Regions from separate parts of the Kinneretia aquatilis genome, predicted to be linked through region 1. Evidence: predicted binding sites of a transcription regulator. Region 1 holds the regulator's gene; each other region holds the start of a gene.
The links. The regulator FNR, encoded in region 1, switches genes on or off when oxygen is low (the NO sensors DNR and NnrR bind a similar motif). The targets are predictions, from matches to a motif close to TTGATNNNNATCAA.
Positions count from the first base shown of each region.

Region 2: the regulator FNR is predicted to act here: its motif matches at 1,796-1,809, upstream of C1O66_RS04040 (acetyl-CoA hydrolase/transferase C-terminal domain-containing protein).
Region 3: the regulator FNR is predicted to act here: its motif matches at 3,694-3,707, upstream of C1O66_RS06185 (DUF2189 domain-containing protein).
Region 4: the regulator FNR is predicted to act here: its motif matches at 1,809-1,822, upstream of C1O66_RS00450 (oleate hydratase).

Region 1 covers NZ_POSP01000003.1:797,729-803,221, reverse strand. The annotation lists gene ccoG (cytochrome c oxidase accessory protein CcoG) at 1-841, shown strand, start outside; gene C1O66_RS06740 (hypothetical protein) at 878-1,132, shown strand; gene C1O66_RS06735 (hypothetical protein) at 1,192-1,437, shown strand; gene fnr (fumarate/nitrate reduction transcriptional regulator Fnr) at 1,549-2,283, opposite strand; gene hemN (oxygen-independent coproporphyrinogen III oxidase) at 2,466-3,932, shown strand; gene C1O66_RS06720 (sulfite exporter TauE/SafE family protein) at 3,938-4,648, shown strand; gene C1O66_RS06715 (NADP-dependent isocitrate dehydrogenase) at 4,771-5,493, shown strand, end outside.
Region 2 covers NZ_POSP01000003.1:144,907-150,399, reverse strand. The annotation lists gene C1O66_RS04040 (acetyl-CoA hydrolase/transferase C-terminal domain-containing protein) at 1-1,714, opposite strand, end outside; gene C1O66_RS04035 (GGDEF domain-containing protein) at 2,043-2,849, shown strand; gene C1O66_RS04030 (lipocalin-like domain-containing protein) at 2,864-4,021, opposite strand; gene C1O66_RS04025 (ABC transporter permease) at 4,021-5,493, opposite strand, start outside.
Region 3 covers NZ_POSP01000003.1:660,748-666,240, forward strand. The annotation lists gene C1O66_RS06170 (DUF1624 domain-containing protein) at 1-75, opposite strand, end outside; gene map (type I methionyl aminopeptidase) at 207-1,019, shown strand; gene C1O66_RS06180 ([protein-PII] uridylyltransferase) at 1,030-3,639, shown strand; gene C1O66_RS06185 (DUF2189 domain-containing protein) at 3,761-4,543, shown strand; gene C1O66_RS06190 (DUF2788 domain-containing protein) at 4,596-4,814, shown strand; gene C1O66_RS06195 (YitT family protein) at 4,811-5,434, shown strand; gene C1O66_RS06200 (DUF3501 family protein) at 5,448-5,493, opposite strand, start outside.
Region 4 covers NZ_POSP01000001.1:77,853-83,345, reverse strand. The annotation lists gene C1O66_RS00455 (LysR substrate-binding domain-containing protein) at 1-24, shown strand, start outside; gene C1O66_RS00450 (oleate hydratase) at 48-1,646, opposite strand; gene C1O66_RS00445 (Crp/Fnr family transcriptional regulator) at 1,966-2,538, opposite strand; gene C1O66_RS00440 (calcium:cation antiporter) at 2,599-3,711, opposite strand; gene C1O66_RS00435 (magnesium transporter CorA family protein) at 3,775-5,424, opposite strand.

The DNA.
Region 1 (5,493 bases):
CTACGGCTTCGCGGGCTTCATGCGTGAGCAGGTCTGCAAATACATGTGTCCCTACGCGCGCTTCCAGAGCGCCATGTTCGACAAGGACACATTGATCATCAGCTACGACGCCGAGCGCGGCGAACCGCGCGGCTCCCGCAGCAAGAAGGCCTGCGTGGACGAAGTCAAGGCCGCGGGACTGGGGTCGTGCATCGACTGCACCCTGTGTGTCCAGGTTTGCCCCACAGGCATCGACATCCGCAAGGGCTTGCAGTACGAGTGCATCGGTTGTGCCGCCTGCATCGACGTCTGTGATGGCGTCATGGACAAGATGAACTACCCGCGTGGCCTGATCCGCTACGACACGCAAAACGGCTTGCAGCAACACCTGAGCCCGGCGCAAAAGCTGCGCCGCTTGTTCCGCCCGCGTGTGGTGATCTACACCGTGGTCTTGTTCGTGTTGTGCACTGCCTTGCTGGCCAGCCTCTTGTTCCTGCGCAGCCCCGTCAAGCTCGATGTGGTGCGTGACCGTGGTGTGCTGGCCCGCGTGGTGGAAGATGGCTATGTCGAGAACCTCTACCGATTGCAGGTCATGAACGCCACCGAACAGAATCACCGTTATCAGGTGACGGTCATCGGCATGGAGGGCATCAAACTGGAGCAGGTGGCTGAGCTCAGTGTTGCACCGGCCGAGGCGCGCTGGCTGACGCTGTCGGTGCGGGTGCCGCCCGAGACAGCGGCCCGCGCGGCGCAGGATCGCAAGGGCTCGCACGCGATCGAGTTCCAGCTGCGCAGCCTCGACGGCGCCAGCAGCGGTGCGACCGTCGTGCATGAAAAATCAACCTTCATCGTGCCGCGCTGAACCAAGCTTGGCCCACACACACAGGAGACGAGACGCATGAGCCAGAATTTCAAGCCCGAAAATGGCACGGCGGCCCCCAAGGCCGCTGGCTGGTGGCGCACGCCGATGATGTGGCTGGTGGTTGGCGGCCCGGCGCTGGTGATTGTGGCCAGCTTCATCACTCTGAGCTTGGCCATCAACAATCCCGACCCCGTGCTGGAGGACAAGGTGGTGGCCAACAAGGCCAGCGGTAGCAAGGCCCTGGTTCCTGCGCGTGAAGCGCGCAACCATGCAGCCACTGGCGGGCAGTGATCATGGACGCGGCTGATCCGTCCGCATCGGCAGTTCCCAAGCAAAGCAGCCGCTGGGCCATGGCAGTGGCTTGGCCATCCTTTTTCATGGCCGGGGTGATGGAGGCTCTGGTGTTTGCGGTCGTCGACCCCAGTGATCTGAGCTGGTTTGGCGCCGAGCGCCTGGATTGGTCGCGTCAGGCGGTCTATACCGTCAGCTTCATGATCTTTTGGTTGGTCATCAGCCTGGCAGCCAGTGTCAGCGTCATGCTGGCCACCTTGCCTGATTTGCCCGAGGACGCCCACCCGCGCGGCTGGCCGCGTTGATCCCGCAATGCGATTCGCCCGCCCGGCGTGGTGGCGCCAAACAAAAAGGCCTTCGTTCACACGAAGGCCTTTTTGTTTCACTGCGCCGCCCGTGCCGCGGGCGCGTTGATCTCAGCAGTTGCTGTTGTTGACCAGCTTTTGCAGGCCGGCCTGGTCGAGGATGCGCAGGTGCCGTTGCTTCACCTCCAGCAGGCCTTCTTCCTGGAACTTGGAAAAGGTGCGGCTGACGGTCTCCAGCTTCAGGCCCAGATAGCTGCCAATTTCCTCGCGCGTCATGCGCAGCACCAGGGCGGCGGCGGAGAAGCCGCGGGCTTGCAGACGCTGGGTCAAGTTGAGCAGGAAGGCGGCCAGGCGTTCTTCGGCCCGCATGCTGCCTAGCAGCAGCATCACGCCGTGGTCGCGCACGATCTCGCGGCTCATGATCTTGTGGAACTGGCGCTGCAGATCGGTGAACTCGCGCGACAGCTCTTCGAGCTGTTCGAAGGGGATCACGCAGACCTGGGAGTCTTCCAGCGCAACAGCGTCGCAGCTGTGGCGGTCGGTGCTGATGCCGTCCAGGCCCAGCAACTCGCCGGCCATCTGGAAACCGGTCACCTGGTCGCGGCCGTCTTCCGAAGACACGCAGGTCTTGAAGAAACCGGTGCGCACCGCGTAGAGCGACTGAAACTCGTCACCGCTGCGGAACAGGGTGTCGCCGCGGGCCACGCTGCGGCGGGTGGCCACCAGCTGGTCCAGCTGATCCAGGTCGCCGGAGGACAGGCCCACCGGCAGGCACAGCTCGCGCAAATTGCAGCTGGAGCAGGCGACCTTCAGCGGCTCAAACTTGATAGGGACGGTGGCATTCATCGTGTGCTTTTTAAGGGATTCGCAGGCAGCAGGCGGAGCAGACTGGGGCTGCGGGACTTCCAGATTTTTCACGGACATGAGCATGATGCACCTCAAACATGGGTGCATTGTTGGGTCGACAATGCGCGCCGAGCTTGATCCTTGTCAAGTCGGCTCGCCAAAGCCTTGGCAAAGTGCGGCCCATGGTACAGAACATTCAAGACCGAGGCCCTCGGCAACCTGAGACAAAGCCTGCTAGCGGCGCTGCGGCGGGTGCGCCCGCAGCCGCACAAATCAACGAAGCGCTCTTGCGACGCTTCGATGTATCCGGGCCTCGCTACACCTCGTACCCCACGGCCGATCGCTTCGTCGAAGCCTTCACCATCGAGCAATACCAGCAGGCGCTGGCGCAACGCGCGGGCGGTTCGCAGGTGGGCGGCAACACGCCGCTGTCGCTCTATGTTCACATTCCGTTCTGCGAGTCGGTCTGCTATTACTGCGCCTGCAACAAGGTCATCACCAAGCACCATGATCGTGCCACCGAGTACCTGCAGGCCTTGGTGACCGAGATGGACCTGACCCTGGAGCACCTGGGCCGGGGCGCGGCGGTCTCGCAGCTGCATTTGGGTGGCGGTTCTCCGACCTTCCTGAGCGACGCGGAGTTGAGCCAGCTGATGCAGGCCATGCTGGAGCGCTTCCGCCTGGCGCCGGGCGCCGAGGTGTCGATTGAAGTGGATCCGCGCACGGTCAGCGTCGAGCGCCTGGCCCATCTGCGTCAGCTGGGCTTCAACCGTCTGAGCTTTGGCGTGCAGGACTTTGACCCCGAGGTACAGAAGGCCGTGCATCGCCAGCAGAGCTACGAAAGTGTTGAGGCCTTGATGGTCTCTGCCCGCTCGCTGGGATTTGAATCCACCAATGTGGACCTGATCTACGGTCTGCCGCTGCAAACACCCGAGTCCTTTGCTCGCACCATCGAGCAGGTGGGGGCGCTCAAGCCCGACCGCATCGCGCTTTACGGCTATGCCCATCTGCCGCAGCGTTTCAAGCCGCAGCGCCGCATCAATGAGGCTGAGCTGCCGGTGGCGGGCGACAAGATCACCATGCTGGCCGCGGCCATCAGCGGCTTTGAGCGCCATGGCTACAGCTATATCGGCATGGACCACTTTGCCTTGGCCAGTGACTCCCTGGCCGTGGCCAAGCGCCAGGGGCGGCTGCATCGCAATTTCCAGGGTTACAGCACCCAGCCGGACTGCGACCTGATTGCGCTCGGCGTCTCGGCCATCGGCCGGGTGGGCGCCAGCTACAGCCAGAACGCCAAGACCCTGGACGAGTACTACGACGCGCTGAATCAGGGCCAGTTGCCCATCCAGCGCGGCCTGGCCCTCACGCGGGACGACATCGCCCGGCGTGCCGTCATCATGGCCTTGATGTGCCAGGGGCGGCTGGAGTTCGAGTCCATCGAGTTGGCGCATCTGCTCAGCTTTGAGCAGTACTTCAAGCCCGAGATGGAGCGCATCCGCGAGCTGGCCGAGCAAGGCCTGGTCGTGTTGGAGCCGGGGGCCATCCAGGTCACGCCCATGGGCTGGTATTTCGTGCGCGCAGTTGCTATGGTGTTTGACCGATACCTGCAAGCCGATCGCAGCCGTGAGCGCTTCTCCCGCATCATCTGATCCCCATGCTTGACGCCAGCCTGGCCGCGTCCGCCGCCTTGATGGGGCTGGCGGGCACGCCGCACTGCCTGGCCATGTGCGGCGCCACCTGTGCCGCGGCGGGGGCGCGCTCGCCGCTCGCGTTCCAGTTCGGCCGCCTGCTGGGCTATAGCCTGGCCGGGGCCGTGGCGGCCGCCAGCATGCAGCTGCTCAGCCAGATGGGCCAGGCCACGGCCCTGCTGCGGCCTTTCTGGGTGCTCATTCACGTGGCGGCTTTTCTGCTCGGCATGTCCTTGCTATGGCGGGGGCGCCAGCCGGCCTGGATGGAGCGCTTGGGTCAGGATGTGGCGCGCCAGGTCGAAGTGCCTGTGGCCGGTTTGCGGCAAGGTGGCTTGGCTTTGGCTGGCCCCAAGCGCGCGGCCCGGGCAGGCCTGGCCGGCTTGGCCTGGGTGGCCTGGCCTTGTGGTCTTTTGCAGTCGGCACTGCTGCTCTCGGCCCTGGCCTCGGGGCCGGCGCAGGGTGGGGCGGTGATGGCCAGTTTTGCCCTGAGCTCGGGTGCCGGTCTGGCGCTCGGGCCCTGGCTGCTGCGTCGCCTGCGCCAGTCCAAGGACGGCGGTGCCGAGGGCTTGCGCTGGTCCGTGCGCCTGGGTGGCCTGGGCCTGGCCTCCGCCTCGGCCTGGGCCTTGGGCCACGGGGTGTGGGCGCAGATTGCCGCCGTGTGCAGCCAGTGGGCCTGATCCAGGCGCCGAAATGCCAAGACTTATATAAGACTTGAGTCCGCAGCCGGCGCCGCTGACTTAGAATCGGCGCCCTAATCGTTCCACTCCTTGGGCCTGAAGATGGCCGATCTGGAAATCACATGACAGCAACGCAGCCGACCATCATCTACACCCTGACCGACGAAGCCCCGCTGTTGGCGACGGCCTCGTTCCTGCCCATCGTGCAGGCCTTCACGGCGCCGGCCGGCGTTCGCGTCGAGACCAGCGACATCTCCGTGGCCGGTCGCATCCTGGGCCAGTTCCCGGAATTCCTGAGCGAAGAGCAGCGCGTGCCCGACCGCCTGTCGGAGCTGGGCAAGCTGACCCTGAAGCCGGAAGCCAACATCATCAAGCTGCCCAATATCAGCGCGTCGGTGGCGCAGCTGAAGGCGGCGATCAAGGAGCTGCAAGGCAAGGGCTACCCGATCCCGGACTACCCGGAAAGCCCCAAGACCGACGAAGAGAAAGACATCCGCGCCCGCTACGGCAAGTGCATCGGCAGCGCGGTGAACCCGGTGCTGCGTGAAGGCAATTCCGACCGCCGCGCCCCCAAGGCCGTCAAGGAATACGCCCGCAAGAACCCGCACAGCATGGCCGACTGGAGCCAGGCTTCGCGCTCGCATGTCTCGCACATGCATGGCGGCGATTTCTACCATGGCGAAAAGTCCATGACCCTGGACCGCGCACGCAACGTCAAGATGGAGCTGATCACCAAGAGCGGTCAGACCATCGTGCTCAAGCCCAAGGTGGCCTTGCTGGACCGTGAGGTCATCGACAGCATGTTCATGAGCAAGAAGGCGCTGCTGGAGTTCTACGAGAAGGAA
Region 2 (5,493 bases), 650 kb from region 1:
TGCAGTTGGCGTAATGCCAGGCGATGGAGCTGCTCAGGCCCTGGGCGTTGTCGTGCGTGGCGCGCAGCAGCAGGATGGAGCGGGCGTCCGGCAGCGCATGGGCCATGGCCACGAAGTTGTACTGGCCGCCCACGCCCGAGACCATCTGGCCCGACTCATAACCGTCTGATGATGCGGCGCCCAGCAGCGTCATCTTCATCGTCGTGTTGATGAAGCGGGCGTCGCGGCGCTGGGCGCGCTTGAGTGCTTCCGAACCCCGGACGTCGCCATAGAGCTCGTTGATGTAGTGGATGCGCGTCATGGCGATGCTCTGGCGCAGGGCTTCGGGCAGCTCGCGCAAGCGCTGGTAGAAATCGCGCGGGCCGAGGAAGAAGCCGCCGTGCATCAGCGCCGCGCGGCGCCAGCCCAGGCCTATCAGTTCGGGCGCCAGGGCCTCGGGCTGGTTGGACCAGGTCTGGCCTTGCCAGAAGAGCAGATGGCCGTCCGCGGCGAGCGTCACGCCGGCCTGCAGCAAGCCCTGCGATTGCAAAAAGGCCAGGTCGCTTGCGCGAAGCGGCGAGGCGATACGCCCGCGCTCGCACAGGGCGCGGATCACGCCGGCATCGGGCGCGGCGCCCAGGCGCCCCTCCAGGGCCAGCTGCTGCAGCGCCAGATCGTCGAACACCAGGCGGCGGATCAGGCCGGCATCGATCAAGCGCATGAAGCCGTTGACGAACATCTCCGAGCAGCCGTACAGGCCTTGCTCGAAACGGCCCAGCTCGCGCCCCTCCTGCCAGCCGTCGGGCGCCTCGGCCGCGCCGCCGCTGCACAGGCCGGCCAGGATGGCGCGGTAGTCGTGGTTGCGGCTGTCGCGCACGATCAAGGCCTGGGCGATGGCGTCGCCGAGCGAGCCGATGCCGATCTGCAGCGTGCCGCCGTCCTTGACCAGGCTGGAGGCATGCAGGCCGATGGCGTAGTCAGCCCAGGAGATGGCCGCGTTGGGTGGCGCAAACAAGGCATGGCTGCAGCCCGGGCCTTCAACCATGAGATCGAACAAGCGCGCATCAGCAACCGCCGGGCCGGGCATGAAGGGCAGGGCCTCGTTGACCATGGCCACGGTCAGGACCGGCTGTCCCGCGGCGCGCTGGTGTTCCAGCAGGTCAAAGCTCAGATCCGGGTTGCAGGACAGCGAGAACTCGCGCTCGCCCGTTTCCGGATTGACGCGCGCCGCCACCGCCTGGATCAGCAGATTGACGCCCTGGGCACAGATGTCGCGCACGGCAAAGCTGTAGTTGGTGCAGATGAAGCCCTGCTGTGCGGCCTCATTGCCCAGGTAGTCGGCGGTCTTGAGAAAGAACTCCTGCACCGAGATATTGGGCGGCAGCTGGCCGGCGCGCAGCGGGCCGACATAGGCCAAGTCCGGGTAATCGCCAAACACCCGCTCGACCAGGGGCGCCAGGAAATGCTGCTCCAGCTCGGTGCGGCCCTTGGGCTTTTCCAGCGACAAGGCGGTGTAGATGCGCAGGCGCCGCTCGGGCAGGGCGGCGACGCGGCGGTAGAGGGCGTTGACCAAGGGATTGGGCTTGCCGATGCCCAGGGGCAGGGCCAGGCCGATGTCGCCGGGGATGCGGCGCAGGATCTCGTCGACGGTGGCCTCCAGATCGGCGCAGTGCTGGGGCTGTGGCTTGGCGCTCAGGTCGTCGCCGGGGGCTTGGGGGGCGTTGCGATGCAGCAAATCAGTCTCCTGCGGTCTTGTCTTTGTTGTCGTTCCACTCGGGTGGATGCCACAGTTTCCGGCCCGGCGGCAAGGTGAGTCTTGACATTCAGCAAGATCACCACAAAAGCCGGCCAAAGCGGCGAAAAGGCCTAGTGGCTTCCCCTCAAGCTACGGGGTGAGCGCCCTGGCGGCCGGCCAGCCTGTGCTGAAATGCGGGCAGCTGTGCGATCTGCGGCGCAGGCGGGCCCGTCCGGTGTCTTTCTTTGCGCCGATCTCTGCGCCGTCGCCAGCCTACCGCTCCCGCGTCCCCCAGTCTCTGATCCCTGTAGTTTTGGCTCCTGATCCCATGCAAGACGACCTGAATGTGCCGGCCTGGCTGCCGCCGCTTCGCCTCGCCCTGCAGCGCGTGGGCCCGGGGCCGCTGCGCTGGCTGTTCTGCGCCTTTGTCGGCCTGGTCTGCGTGGCGGTGTCGCAGCTGCTGGTGTCCTTGATGGGGCAGGGCGACCGTCTCAGCGCGGCCGTGATCGCCGCCGTCTGCGGCCTGGGCTTGGCCGCACTCTTCAGCGCCAGCCTGCTGGGCCTGCTCAGCCATCTGGACCGGGCGCTGCGCTACTCGGTGCGCTACGCCACCCGCGACAGCCTGACCGGCCTCTACAGCCGCCGCCATTTTCTGCATCAGGTGGAGCGCGAATGGTCGCTGGCGCGGCGCTACGAAACCCCCTGCGCCCTGGTGCTGATCGATATCGACCATTTCAAACGCATCAACGAGGCCTACAGCAGCCGCTGCGGCGACCTGCTGCTGCGCGAGGTGGCCGGGGTCTGCGGTGAAACCCTGCGCCACGCCGATGTGCTGGCACGTTACGGCGGCGAGGAGTTCATGCTGTTTCTGCCCCACACCGATCCGCTGGGCGCGCTCGATGTGGCCGAGCGCATCCGTGAGCGGGTCGAGCGCATGGGCTATGGCTGGAACGGGCACAGCATACCCACCAGCGTCAGCATCGGCGTGGCCGTGCTCAAGCTCAACCACACGGGTCTGGACGATCTGCTCAACGAGGCCGGCGAGGCCTTGCACCTGGCCAAGGCCGATGGCCGCAACTGTGTGCGCGCCGGCCCGGGCCTGCTGCCCGATTCGCTGAGCGCCATCCGCGGCTGAGCGGGCCGCCGGCTTCAGATCTTCAGGGCCTCGGCATAGCCGGTCAGCTCCAGATAGCCCAGGCCGCTGCGTCGGCCACTGGCGTCCAGCAGCTCGGCCGCGCCCTCCCAGTAGCGGATGCCGGCGCCGGCGCGGCCGTGGATCTCCTGATCGTCCATCAGGGCGCGCAGGCGCTGCTCACCCTGCGGCGTGCGCAGCCGCCATTCGAGGGGATAGCGTGCGCCACCGCGCGGGCTGGCCCACAGGCGCCCGGGCTGCAGCTGCACCTGCTCGGGCCCCAGCGCCTCGGTCCGGCCATCGGGCCGGCGCCAGCTGCCGCCGCTCCAAAGCGTGCTGCCGTCGGTCCGGCGCAGGCGAAACACGGTCAGCGCGCCACCATCGCTGAGGTTGATGCCGGCCCAGTCCCAACCCACAGCGGCATCCTGGCTGGCGCCGCCTTCGGCGCCGGGCTTGCCCAGCAGGTTGTCGCTCCACTCATGGTCCAGCCAGGATCGGCCTTGCAGGCGCAAGACCTGACCCTCCAGCCTCAACTCCGCCTGGCTCAGCAGCTGCACCTGGCTGTAGTAGAGGCTGAACTGGTCGGGCTGCGGCCCTTTGCGCGAGTAGCCGCCGTCGCCCTGCAGCAGCAGGGTCTGGCTGGTCTGCAAGTTCAGGCGCAGCTCGAAGCCGGCGCTGCGGCTGCGCAGCTGGGCTTGGTAGGCGTGGCCGCCCGGCAGGTTCTGGCGTTGCAGTGACCAGTCGCCCATGCGCAGCTGGCAGTCTTGCTCACTCGCTTCATGGAGGCCGGCCACGGCCCGGCCCAGGCGCTGGTCGTGGCGCAGCCGCCCGCCGGGGCGCAGATCGCTCAAAGCGCCATGGGCCAGCATCAGCTGGCGCGCGGCCAGGGCGCTGGGGTGATCGAGCGGCGCCGGGCCGCGGCGGCGGAAAAAGGTCAGCTGGTAGCCAAACTCGGGCTCGCTGCGTCCCTCGCGCGCCAGGCAGCCGGTCAGGTACCACCATTCGATGGCGGTCTCCGGGTGGGCGCCGAAGTCGCGCGGAAACTGCAGGCGCGTGGCCGGGGCTTGCGGCGCCGCCCAAGCCGTCCGGCCCGCTACCGGCCCCAAGCTGGCCGCTGCCGCTTGCAGCAGCCAGGCGCGGCGGCGCCGGAGCAGGGCGTGTGCTTCAGCCGTCATCACCAGTCCTCCTTCACGGCCTGCACCGCCTGCTGGCCAATCGCCTGGCGCCCGGCCAGCACGGCCGCCAGCACGCCGGCCACGAACACCGCGGCCACCAAGGCCGCCAGGCGCGCGATCGGCAAGCTCATGTCCATGCTCCAGTGAAAACTCTGCGGGTTGACCACCCAGATCAGCACCGCGCTCAAACCCAGGCCCAGGCCCAGGCCGGCCAGGGCGCCGACCCCGCAGAGCAGCAGCGATTCCAGGCCCAGCAGGCGCAGCACATCGGCGCGCCGGAAGCCCAGGTGCAAGAGCAGGCCGAACTCGCGGCGCCGCGCCAGGGCCTGGGCCGACTGGGCCGCGGCGATGCCGAACAGGCCGATGGCCAGGGCCACCGCCTGCAGCCAGACGGTGACGGCAAAGCTGCGGTCGAAGATTTGCAGCGAGAGGCTGCGCAGCTCGCCCACAGCCGCGATCTCCAGGTCTTGCGGCGCCGCGGCCAGGGCGCGCAAGGCCTCACTGCGGCTGCTCGCATCGGCGCCGGGTGGCAGCCAGAGGTAGAGCTCGGTGATGCGGCGGTCGCCACTCCAGGCCTGGTAGGCCGCCAGCGGCATCAGCAGGGCGCCGCTCTGGCGCGCGTAATCGCGCCAGACGCCGCGCACAAAGACGGGCAGGGCAGGGCCCTGCGGGCTCAGGCGCAGCTGGCTGCGCTGGCCCGGCTGCAGGCGCAGGCTGTCGCGCAGGGCTTCGCTGATGTAGATCGGGGTCAGGTCTTGCGAGCCGGCCGGCGGCGCTGCGAGCGGGCCGGCCAGGGGCAGGTCTTGCTCGCGCAGCTCACGGGCTTGCAGGGCCGGCAGCTCCTGCTCGGGCGCGAGCCCATCGATCCAGACATCGCGGCTGCGCTGCAGGCTCAGGCGCTGGACCTGGCCGCTCTGGCGCACCGCTTCGATCAGTTCGGGCGGCAGGGGCGCCTGGTGCCCCCCCTCGCCCCGCAGGGCCGAGCGCAGGTAGAGATCGGCCGGCAGCATCTGGCTCAACCACTGGCTGAGCGAATCGCGGAAGCTGCCCACCATCACCAGCATGGCCACCGACAGGCTCAGCGCCACCAGGACGCCGGCCAGGGCCCGGCTGGCCTCGCCGGCCTGGTCTCGGGCGCGCTCACGCATCAGCAGCAAGCCAGCACTGGGGCGAAGCCAGGCCAAGGCGCGCAGGCTCAGCCGCAGCAGCAGGGGCACGCAGGCCATGCCCCCGGCCAGCATGGCCAGCATGGCGGCATAGGCCGCCACCGGCACGCCGGCCAGCCAGGCCGGCCAAGTCGGGCTGGGCAGCAAGGCCAGCAGGCCACCGAGCGCCAGCAGACCCGGCCCCAGCCACACCGGCGCGCCGCCGCCCAGGCGCTGGCCCAGGCCTTTGAGCACCTGGGCCACTGGCATGCCTTGCACGCTGCGCGCCGGGAACCAGGCGCTGAGCAGACTGACCGCCAGGCCCAG
Region 3 (5,493 bases), 140 kb from region 1:
GGCCGAGGCGCGGGCACTCCGCTCCAGGGGGTCTGATCCTGCGCCGCCCGAGCCCGCTTCGCTTGCCTGTGTCATCCCTGCTGCCCCTCCCGCCCGTCGCCGCAGGCCCAACCCAGAACCGAGAGCCCGGACCCAAGAGCCCAGAACCAAGAAGCCGCGATGGTAGGCAGGGCAAGCCGGCGGCGCAGCACGTAAAATCCCGCCCCATGACGATCACGATCAAATCCGGCGCCGACATCCCGGCCTTGCGCATTGCCGGGCGCCTGGCCTCCGAGGTGCTGGACATGCTGACCCCGCATGTCAAACCGGGCATCACCACCGAACAACTCGACAAGCTGGCGCATGACTACATCGTCAATGTCCAGCAGGCGATCCCCGCGCCGCTGAACTACACGCCGGCCGGCTACATCCCCTACCCCAAGTCCATCTGCACCTCGGTCAACCACCAGGTCTGCCACGGCATCCCCAATGACCGGGCGCTGAAGAACGGCGACATCGTCAACATCGACGTCACCGTCATCAAAGATGGCTGGCATGGCGACACCAGCCGCATGTTTGTGGTTGGCGAGGGCTCCATCGCCGCCAAGCGCCTGTGCGCCTTCACCTACGAGGCCATGTGGAAGGGCATTGCCAAGGTCAAGCCGGGCGCACGCCTGGGCGACATCGGCCATGCCATCCAGAGCTTTGCCGAGAGCAATGGCTTTTCCATCGTGCGCGAGTTCTGCGGCCACGGCATCGGCCAGGTCTTCCACGAAGAGCCGCAGGTGCTGCACTATGGCCGCCCTGGCACGCTGGAAGAGCTGGTGCCCGGCATGGTCTTCACCATCGAGCCCATGATCAACGCCGGCCGCCGCGAGATCAAGGAAACCGGCGATGGCTGGACCATCGTCACCAAGGACCGCTCCCTGTCCGCCCAGTGGGAACACACGCTGATGGTGACCGAAACCGGCTACGAGGTCTTCACCCTGTCCGAGGGCAGCCCCGCCCTGCCCGCCTTCATCAGCAGCACCAGCACCTGAGGGCGCCGCCATGGCCAGCAGCAGCAGCGCCAACCCTGTGGTCGAGCTGCGCCAGCAGCTCAAGAGCGGCAAGCAGGCGCTGATCGACGCCTTCCGCGCCGGCCCGCCCACGCAGCGCGCCGCCCAGCGCCTGCTGCGCCAGCTGGCGCGCCATGTCGACGGCATCCTGCAGCAGCTCTGGGCCCAGGCGGCCATGCCGCCGGGCTTCTGCCTGGTGGCCGTGGGCGGATATGGCCGTGGCGAGCTCTTCCCCTTCTCCGATGTCGATGTGCTGCTGCTGCTGCCCGACGGCGTCGAGGCGCACCAGCCGGGCGCCGTCAAGCAAAGCATCGAGACCTTCATCACCGCCTGCTGGGACATCGGCCTGGAGCTGGGCTCCTCGGTGCGCACCCTGGGCGAATGCCTGCAAGAGGCCGCCGGCGATGTGACGGTGCAGACCGCCCTGCTGGAAGCACGCCCCCTGGCCGGCGCGCGGCCGCTGTTCAAGCAGCTGGTGCAGCGCCAGCACGAGCATCTGGACGTCAGCGCCTTTTTGCGCGCCAAGACGCTGGAAGCGCAACAGCGCCACACCAAGTTCGACGACACGCCCTATTCGCTGGAGCCCAACTGCAAGGAGAGCCCGGGCGGCCTGCGCGATCTGCAGGTGCTGATCTGGATCGCCCGCGCCGCCGGCCTGGGCCACACCTGGAAGGCCCTGGCCACGCGCGGCCTGATCACGGCCTTTGAGAGCCGCCAGCTGCAGCGCAACGAAGGCCTGCTCAAGCTGATCCGTGCGCGCCTGCACGCCGTGGCGGGGCGGCGCGAGGATCGCCTGGTTTTCGATCTGCAAACCGCCGTGGCCGAGAGCTTTGGCTATCAGTCCACCAAGGAACAGCGTGCCTCCGAGGTGCTGATGCGGCGCTTCTACTGGGCGGCCAAAGCCGTGACCCAGCTGAACCAGATCCTGCTGCTCAATCTGGAGGAGCAGATCAACGGCTCGCAACAAGGGCTGATGCGCCCCATCCCCGGCCACGAGGCGCAGTTCCTGGACCGGGCCGGCATGCTCGAGGTGGCCAGCGACGAGCTCTACCAGCGCGAGCCTCATGCCATCCTGCGCACCTTTCTGGTCTACCAGCAGACACCCGGCATCAAGGGCCTATCGGCCCGCACCCTGCGCGCGCTTTACAACGCCCGCGAGCAGATGGACGCGGCCTTCCGCCGCGACCCGGTGAACCGCGCCACCTTCATGCAGATCCTGCGCCAGCCCGAGGGGCAGACGCATGCCTTCCGGCTGATGAACCAGACCTCGGTGCTGGGCCGCTACCTCTGGGTGTTCCGCGGCATCGTCGGCCAGATGCAGCACGACCTGTTCCACGTCTACACCGTGGATCAGCACATCCTGATGGTGCTGCGCAATGTGCGCCGCTTCTTCATCCCCGAGCATGCGCACGAGTACGCCTTCTGCTCGCAGCTGGCCTCGCAGTGGGACAAGCCTGAGCTGCTCTACATCGCCGCACTCTTCCACGATGTGGCCAAGGGCCGTGGCGGGGATCACTCCGATCTCGGCGCCGACGACGCGCGGCGCTTCTGCCGCGACCACGGCCTGAGCAAGGAAGACAGCGAGCTGGTGGTCTTCCTGGTGCGCCACCACCTGACCCACTCGCGCGTGGCACAAAAAGAAGACCTCTCCGACCCCGAGGTGATCCAGAGTTATGTCACCAAGGTCGGAGACGCCCGCCACCTGACCGCCCTCTACCTGCTGACCGTGGCCGACATCCGCGGCACCAGCCCCAAGGTCTGGAATGCCTGGAAGGGCAAGCTGCTCGAAGACCTCTACCGCCTGGCCCTGCGCGCCCTGGGCGGCGCCCAGCCCAATCTGGCCGCCGAGATCGAGGCGCGCAAGAACGAGGCCCGCCACAGCCTGGCCCTGCACTCCATGCTGCCCGGCACCGAGACCGCGCTTTGGGAGACCCTGGCCATCAGCTATTTCGCGCGCCACGAGGCGGGCGAGCTGGCCTGGCATGCGCGCTCGCTCTGGCGCCATGTGCAGACCGCCACGCCGGTGGTGCAGGCCCGGCCCTCGCCGATCGGCGAAGGCTTGCAGGTGCTGGTCTACGCACCCGACCGCCAGGACCTGTTCGCCCGCATCTGCGGTTATTTCGACGGCGCCGGCTTCAACATCCTGGACGCCAAGGTGCACACCACCAAGCGCGGTTTCGCCCTGGACACCTTCCAGGTCATCAGCCCCGACTTGGAGCTCAACCACCGCGACCTCGTGCCCCTGGTCGAAAACAAGCTAGGCCAGGCCCTGCAGGCCGAAGGCCCGCTGCCCGAGCCACGCCGTGGCCGGCTCTCGCGCCGAGTCAAGAGCTTCCCCTACACCCCGCGCATCGCCCTGCGGCCCGACGAACGCGGCCAGGCCTGGCTGCTGTCCATCAGCACCAGCGACCGCGCCGGCCTGCTCTACGCCATCGCCCGCGTGCTGGCCCGTCACGGCATCAATCTGCAGCTGGCCAAGATCTCCACTCTGGGCGAGCGGGTGGAAGACACCTTCCTCGTCGACGGCCCGGCCCTGCAGCACAACCGGGCACAGCTGCAGATCGAAAGTGAATTGCTCGACGCGGTGAGCCTGCCGGCTTGATACCCGGCGCATGCTGCTGCGCCGCGCGCTTGCAGTCTTGCACCCGTGTTTGTCTTGATGGGCATCAAGGACCGCGACATGCGAGCATGTCATCATCTTCCCTGAGCTCGCACCGCACCCCATGCCCTTTCTGGACACCGAAAAAGCCCTGGCGCAGTCACGCAAATTTGGCGTGAAGCCCATCCCCGCCTTGCGCCCCCTGGGCTGGCTGGCCCGCGGCTGGCGCGACATCTGGCGTTGCCCGGGTGCCTCGCTGGCCCATGGCATGGCCATGGCCATCGCTGGCGCGGTGATCGTGCTGCTGGCGCGCCATCATTTCTGGCTGCTGGTCGGTGCCTTCAGCGGCTTCTTGCTGGTGGCCCCCATCCTGGCCACAGGCCTCTACGTGATCAGCCGTGATCTGGAGCTGGGCCGCTCACCCAACCTGCACACCGTGCTGCACACCTGGTGGCCGCGCGATGGGCGGCTGGTGGTGTTCGGCGTTCTGCTGGCCTTTGCCGGCACCGGCTGGGTGATGACCTCGGCCTCGCTGATCACCGGTTTCAGCGGCCACGCCATTCGCGAGCCGATTGATTTCATCCGCCATGTGGTGCTGAACGAAGAGACACCGTTGTTCGAAGCCTGGCTGGCCCTGGGCGCCCTGCTGGCTGCGCCAGTGTTTGCCTCCACCCTGGTCGCCGTGCCCCTGCTGCTGGACCGCGATATTGGCGTGCTCGGTGCCGTCTTCACCAGCTGGCGCGTGGTCATGGAGTACCCGGCGCCGGTGGCCTTGTGGGCCGCCATCATCATGCTGCTGACCCTGCTGGGCATGGCCAGCTTCATGGTCGGCCTGGTGCTGGTCGTGCCTCTCCTGGGCCATGCCAGCTGGCATGCCTACCGCGATCTGGTCAGCGTGCACGACTGAACGAACGCCAAACCACAGACGCCAAGACCGGACCGGACCGAAAGACACCAGGATGTTTGGATACAGCGAACAGGAGCTCGCCCAGTTTTGCCTCACTTGGGGCGTGGGCGGTTTCATGGCCTATATGGTGTTCATCATCCTGCAGCTGGCCCGCGAGTCCAAGGCCGGCCGCTTTGGCACCTTCATCCTGCTGCTGGGCCTGGGCTTCGGCCTGGTCGGTTTTCTGGCCAAAGGCGTGATCAAGTACTTCATGTCGGGCATCACCGGATGAGCTTGCGCGAGACCCTGAGCCGCAGCTTCCGCCACTCGCCGCTGGAGGATGTGCAGGCCATCGTCACCGGCACCTTGTTCGTGGCCCTGGGCGTGGCGCTGTTCAAGCAGGCCGGCATGCTGACCGGCGGCACGGTGGGCATCGCCTTCTTGCTGCACTACGCCTCGGGCCTGCCCTTCGGCGCCCTGTTCTTCTGCATCAATCTGCCGTTTTACTGGCTGGCCTACCGGCGCATGGGCCTGCCCTTCACCCTGCGCACCATCGCCGCGGTCAGCCTGATGGCCCTGCTGGCCGAGGTGCTGCCGCACTGGCTGAAATTCGCCGAGCTCAACATATGGTTCGCCGCCATCACCGGCGGCCTCTTGATCGGCGCCGGCATGCTGATCCTGTTCCGCCACCGCGCCTCGCTGGGGGGGCTCAATGTGCTGGTGCTCTACCTGCAGGAAAAGCGCGGCTGGCGCGCCGGCTATGTGCAGGCCGGCCTCGATGGCCTGATCCTGCTCAGCGCCCTGGCCTTTGTCGCCCCCGAGCGCGTGGGCCTGTCCTTGGTCGGCATGGTGGCCATCAATGCAGCCCTGGCCATCAACCACCGACCCGGGCGCTACGTCGGCATGTCCTGAGCCTCGCCCGGGCTCAGTTGCTGAAATCGCCCAGCAGGCTGCTCAAGGTGGCCGCAGGG
Region 4 (5,493 bases), on a different contig from region 1:
CAGTTGCGAGGGATGGAGGTCTGAACGACCAAGCAAATGCTAACGACTCATTTCAACGCTTTGACCAAGGCATCCAGCTGGACCTTGAGCGAATGGTCGTGGCGCAGGATGGGCGGCACCGGGCGCGGCACATTCAGCAGCTGGTAGACGGCCATCTGCGCGGCGCGCACCGAGTATTCGACGGTGAAGACCACATCGTCCGGGATCTCGACAAACTGGCTGACAAAGGCCAGATTGCGCGAGTTCCTGGGCACCGGCAGCGGCCGGTCGCTGAGCGCGCGCGGCATGAACATGCTGGTGATGTAAGGCATGCGGCAAGGGATGCAGTTGGCCTGGGCAACGGCCCCGAGATCGAAGCGCAGATGGCCGCAGAGCTCGCGCAGGATCTCTTCGCCCGTGCATTCGGACATGGGCTTGGCCACGAAGTCACCGACGCGATCGGGGAACAAGGCATAACCCCAGAACACCTGGACATCGGCCGGCTGATTGGCAAAGTGTGGCTGGTGGGCCAGGACGATGGACATCAGCCAGTTCGAGTCCTTGAAGGTCACCAGGCCGCCGGTGCCCGGCTCATTGCCGCTGAAGGCGCGCATCTTGTCGAAGAAGGCCGTGTCCTTGAGCGTGACGGTGAAGGACTCCCACATGGACTCGGCAATGCTGCTGTTGAAGGCCGCCGGATTGCCGAACTCAGGCCGGCCCTGGGCCAGCTTTTCCCACAAGGCCCAGCCCTGGCTGTCCTGCTTGTTCAGCTTCGGCGGCGCGCTGTGCATGGAGCCCAGGCTGGAGGCATCGGTCATGGAGCCGTTCTGGAGAAACACCAGGTCCTGCGGGCCGAGCGCTATGCGCTCGGCCTGGCCGGCGCGCTGGCAGCAGATGGCGGTGACCTGGAACTGGCCTTCGGTCTCGACATGCTCCAGGTCGGTGACCTGGCAGTCCATCACGAAGTTCACGCCCTGCTCGCGCAGCCAGGCCTGCAGCGGCCGAACGAAAGAGTCGTACTGGTTGTAGACCGTGCGCTTGACACCGCCCAGGGTTTCGATGCGCGAGAACTCCATCATGAAGCGATGCAGATAGCGCTTGAACTCGACGGCACTGTGCCAGGGTTGGAAGGCAAAGGTGGTGGCCCACATGAACCAGAACTCGGTCTCGAAGAAGGCCGGCGACAGCCAGTCGGTGATGGTGCTGGTGCCCAGCTCCTCTTCGCTGGCATTGGAGAGCTTGAGCAGTTCCAGGCGGTCGTGCATGGAAAAACCCATGGACTCGACCGGCACCTTGGCGCGCTGGCGGTTGACCAGGCGGGCTTGCGAATGGGCCTTGTACTTTTCGTTGAAATCCAGGGTTTCGCCGAGCACGCTCTGGCCCGGGTGTTCCAGCGAGGGGATGGACTTGAACAGGTCCCAGGTGCACTCGTAGTTGTCGGTGGTCAGCATGCGGCCGCCACGCAGCGAGTAGCCGCGCTCGGCATCACCGGCGCCATCCAGGCTGCCGCCCATCAAAGGCAAGGCTTCCAGGATGTGGATCTGCGCGCCGGCCACGCCGGCATCGCGGATCATGAAGGCCGCGGCGGCCATGGAGCCGATGCCGCCGCCCAGCAGGTAGGCGCGGAACGAGGGATCGATGGGGCGGGTCGATTGGGGCGTGGTCATGTCAAAGCTCGCTTTCATGTCAGGGGTGGCAGCCGATCCTTCAGGAATCCGCTGAACCTCACCGTTCGCCAGGGAACAGGTGAAGGCATGGGCGTAGCTTGGCGCCGCGCAGGCGGCTGACAAATGATCCGGATCAATCGACCGGAGTGGCGTGGCGGAGCTTTGACTTGGGTCAACCCGCGTGCTCACGGAGCCCGGTTTTCGTCGCGAGCGCTCGGCAGGCTAGGCGGCAGGAGCTGAAGGACCGGAACGTACTTCCTGTACGTGAGGATCCTGAAGCGAGGGCCAACGACGCATGGCGAGGGCGCAGCAGGAAACCTCAGCTTCGCAGGCGCTTGCGGATGCGGCTCAAGGCCTCGGGCGTCACGCCCAGGTAGTGGGCCAAGTCGCGCTGCTGCACCCGCTCGGCCAAGGCCGGCTGGCTGCGCAGAAAGGCCTGGTAGCGCTCGTCGGGGCGCAGGGTCAGCAGCTCGCGTTCGCGCTGCTCCTTGCGCACGATGTGCCAGGCCAAGAGCTGACGGATGGCGCGCTGCCAGGCCGGGTGGCGCTCGGTCAGCGCATGCATGGCGGCAAAGTCCACCTGCTCGATCTGGCAATCCTCCAGGGCCACGGCGGCATAGTCGGTCTTGCCTCCGGCCACCAGCACATTGGGGCAGGCGAAAAAGTCGCCCTCGCCGATGAAGGACTTGATCCACTCCTCGCCCGCCTCATTGCTGTAGCTGAGCTTGACCATGCCCTGGCGCAGCACATACACAAAAGGCTGCCACTGGCCGATGCTGAACACATCGTCGCCGCGGGCGTAGTGGCCCAGGCGGTAGCCGGGCTCCAGCAAAGCCCAGTCAGGCAGGGGCGCGCCGGCGGCGCCTTCGAGAAGAAGTCGGGTTTGCTGCATCAATCAGGGAAAGAACCAACCACACAAATCACTCGGCAGGCGCGAGCACGCGCCCATCGATCAGGGCACCACGGCCAGGAAACAGAAGACGGCAAACAGCACCAGATGCACGGCGCCTTGCAGCACGGTGGCGCGGCCGCTGCCCAGGGTCAGGGTGGCCACCACCACCGTCAGCAGGAACAGCACCATGCTGGTGTTGGACAGCCCAAGCACCAGGGGATAGGGGAAGAACAGGGACAGCAGGGCCACGGCCGGGATGGTCAGGCCGATGCTGGCCACACCCGAGCCCAGGGCCAGGTTGAGGCTGGTCTGCAGGCGCTTGCGCAGGGCCGCGCGCACGGCGGCCACGGTCTCGGGCAGCAGCACCAGCAAGGCCACGATCACGCCGACCACGGACGGCGGCGCGCCGGCCGCACGCACGCCGGCCTCGATGCCCGGCGCCAGCAGCTTGGCCAGGCCCACCACGCCGACCAGGCAGGCCAGCAGCAGCACCACGCTCCAGGCCGCCACGCCGGCCGAGGGGCGCTCGGCCGCCTGCTCACCCTCTTCGGTTTCAATCGGCAGGAAGTACTCGCGGTGCCGCACCGTCTGCACAAAGACGAAGGCGCCGTAAAGCACCAGGGACACCAGGCCGGCAAACATCAGCTGGGCGGTGGAAAAAGTCGGGCCCGGTGTGCTGGTGGTGAAGCTGGGCAGCACCAAGGTCAGGGTGGCCAGGGCCACCAGCACGGCCAGGGTCGGGCTGGTGGCCTCGACGCGGAAGGCCAGCACCTTGTGACGCAGGCCGCCCAGCAGCAGGCACAAGCCGACCACGCCGTTGCAGACAATCATCAGGGCCGAGAACACCGTGTCACGGGCCAGGGCGTTGGAGCTCTCGCCGCCAGCCAGCATCAGGGACACGATCAGCGCCACCTCGATCACCGTCACCGCCACGGCCAGCACCAGGGAACCGAACGGTTCACCCACGCGGTGGGCCACCACCTCGGCATGGTGGACGGCTGACAAGACCGCTGCCATCAGCAGCAAGGCCAGGGGCAACATCCACCAACCGGCCACGTCTTGGCCCAGATGGCTGATGCCCCACAGGCCCAGCAAGGCCAGCACAGGCGAAACCAAACACCAGGCGGGCAAGGCCGGCGGCAAGCGAAACGGGGCAGCGGAATTTCGATTCATCGCGCGAGCATAAAGGCTCGCGAATTCACCGCGCCGGCCGGGCCAAATCCAGCGCAGCGTGTATCAGCCCGGGCCACTCCGCCAGACCGCCGCAAAGGCCCGCAACTTGTCCCAGGCGCCGAGGCGCTCGTCCGACAAGGCATCGAGAAAATCGGACAGGCGCTTGGACTTGACCATGGTGTACACGGTCAAAGCCGAGGTCACCACCAGCACACCGACGAAATAGGCCAGGCGTTCGGTCCAGGGCGCATCGGCCGCGGCCAGCAAGTTCATGCCCAGGAAACCGGTGGTGATGGTGCCCACCAGGCCGAAGATGGTGACCACGGTCAGGCGCACCACGGTGTTGGCCTGACGACGGATGCTGTCGGTCTCCAGGTAATCGCTCATGTCGGTGACGCGTTGCTTGACCTCGGCATGCAGGGCATCCAGGCCCAGATGCTCGGCGCACATGCGGAACAAGGCGCGTGACTGCGCCTGTTCGGCCACATCGTGAAACCAGTAGCGGTGGGTGAAGCGCAGAAAGCCCTCGAAAGCCGAGCGGATGGCGCGCTTGAAGCGGCGCACGTTTTCGGGGTCTTGCACATTGAGCCGGCGCAGCGCCTCGACCAGGCGGTCCGAGAACATCAGCAGGGCCGCCTTCTGGAAATGCGCAATCAGGAAGATCAGGAAATGCTGGTGCCGGAACTGGGCCAGCACGCCGCGGTCGCGACAGGCGAAGAAATCCGCATCGGCCCGCCCCACCACCACCAGGGCATGGCCGCTGCACAGATAGCGCGTCTGCGGCGCCGCGCCGACGTCGCTCCAGAATCGGTCGTAGCAATAGCGCCGCTCAAAGTCGCTCAGATGGTCCTCGCCGTAAGGCAGGCTGCCCTCCTGCGCCACCGGGCCGGAGCCGGTGACCAGGCCCAGGCGCACGAAATCGCTGCGCGTCAGCGCGCGTGGATCGTCCACCGCCAGGTAGGCCATCATGGGCATGCGGTAGTACTCGATCTGGCGGTAGCTGAGCGCCCCGGGGCTCGGCTCCCCGGCATGGTTGACCAGGGGGCGCAGCAGCCAGTCCCAGTGCCGGGCCAGGCGCGGCGCGCGGTGGCGGTGCACATGTTCGATGAAGCGCTCGCGCTCGCGGCTGTCCGAGCTGGACAAGACCTGACCCTCGCCGTCCAGCCATTCGGCCTGGGCCAGGCAATGCAGGGGCAGGCCTTGGGCGTCCCAGCCCGGCGGGTAGGCGCGGCCCAGGCGGTACATCAGCTCCTGCGCCTGGGACAAGCTCAGGTCGGCGCTGCTGACCTCGACATTCAGCAGCACCACATCGACATCGAAGAAGAAGTAGAGGTCGACATGGACCACCTCCAGCAGCAGCGGCGCGTCCTGCGGCCGCGTCTGCACGCGCAGCTGTTTGACGTCGTGGCGGCGGAACACCTTCATGCCCGAGCCGGCGCCGCCCTCGGCGCCCTCGCCGTAGAGAAAGCGCTGCACATAGGGCAGAAAGGTGACGAACTCCTGGTAGTGGCGCTCGTGGAAGTTCTGCGGCCCGCCGGTGTACTCGTCGGCGACTTCGCGCCAGGGGCTGTCGGCCACGGCGGCCAGACGCTCCCAGGGGCGGCGCGGTGCACCGGGCGCATCGCCCAGCGGCATCAGGCGCAGCGGCCAGAGCAGGATCTGATGCAGGCGCTGCACGCGCGGGCTGACGGCATGGGGGTCCGAAGCGGGCATGGCGGGGCGTGAGCAGGAAGGGAAGCGCCATCATCGGCCGGCCGCGGCTGCCGTCAAGGGCTCATGAGC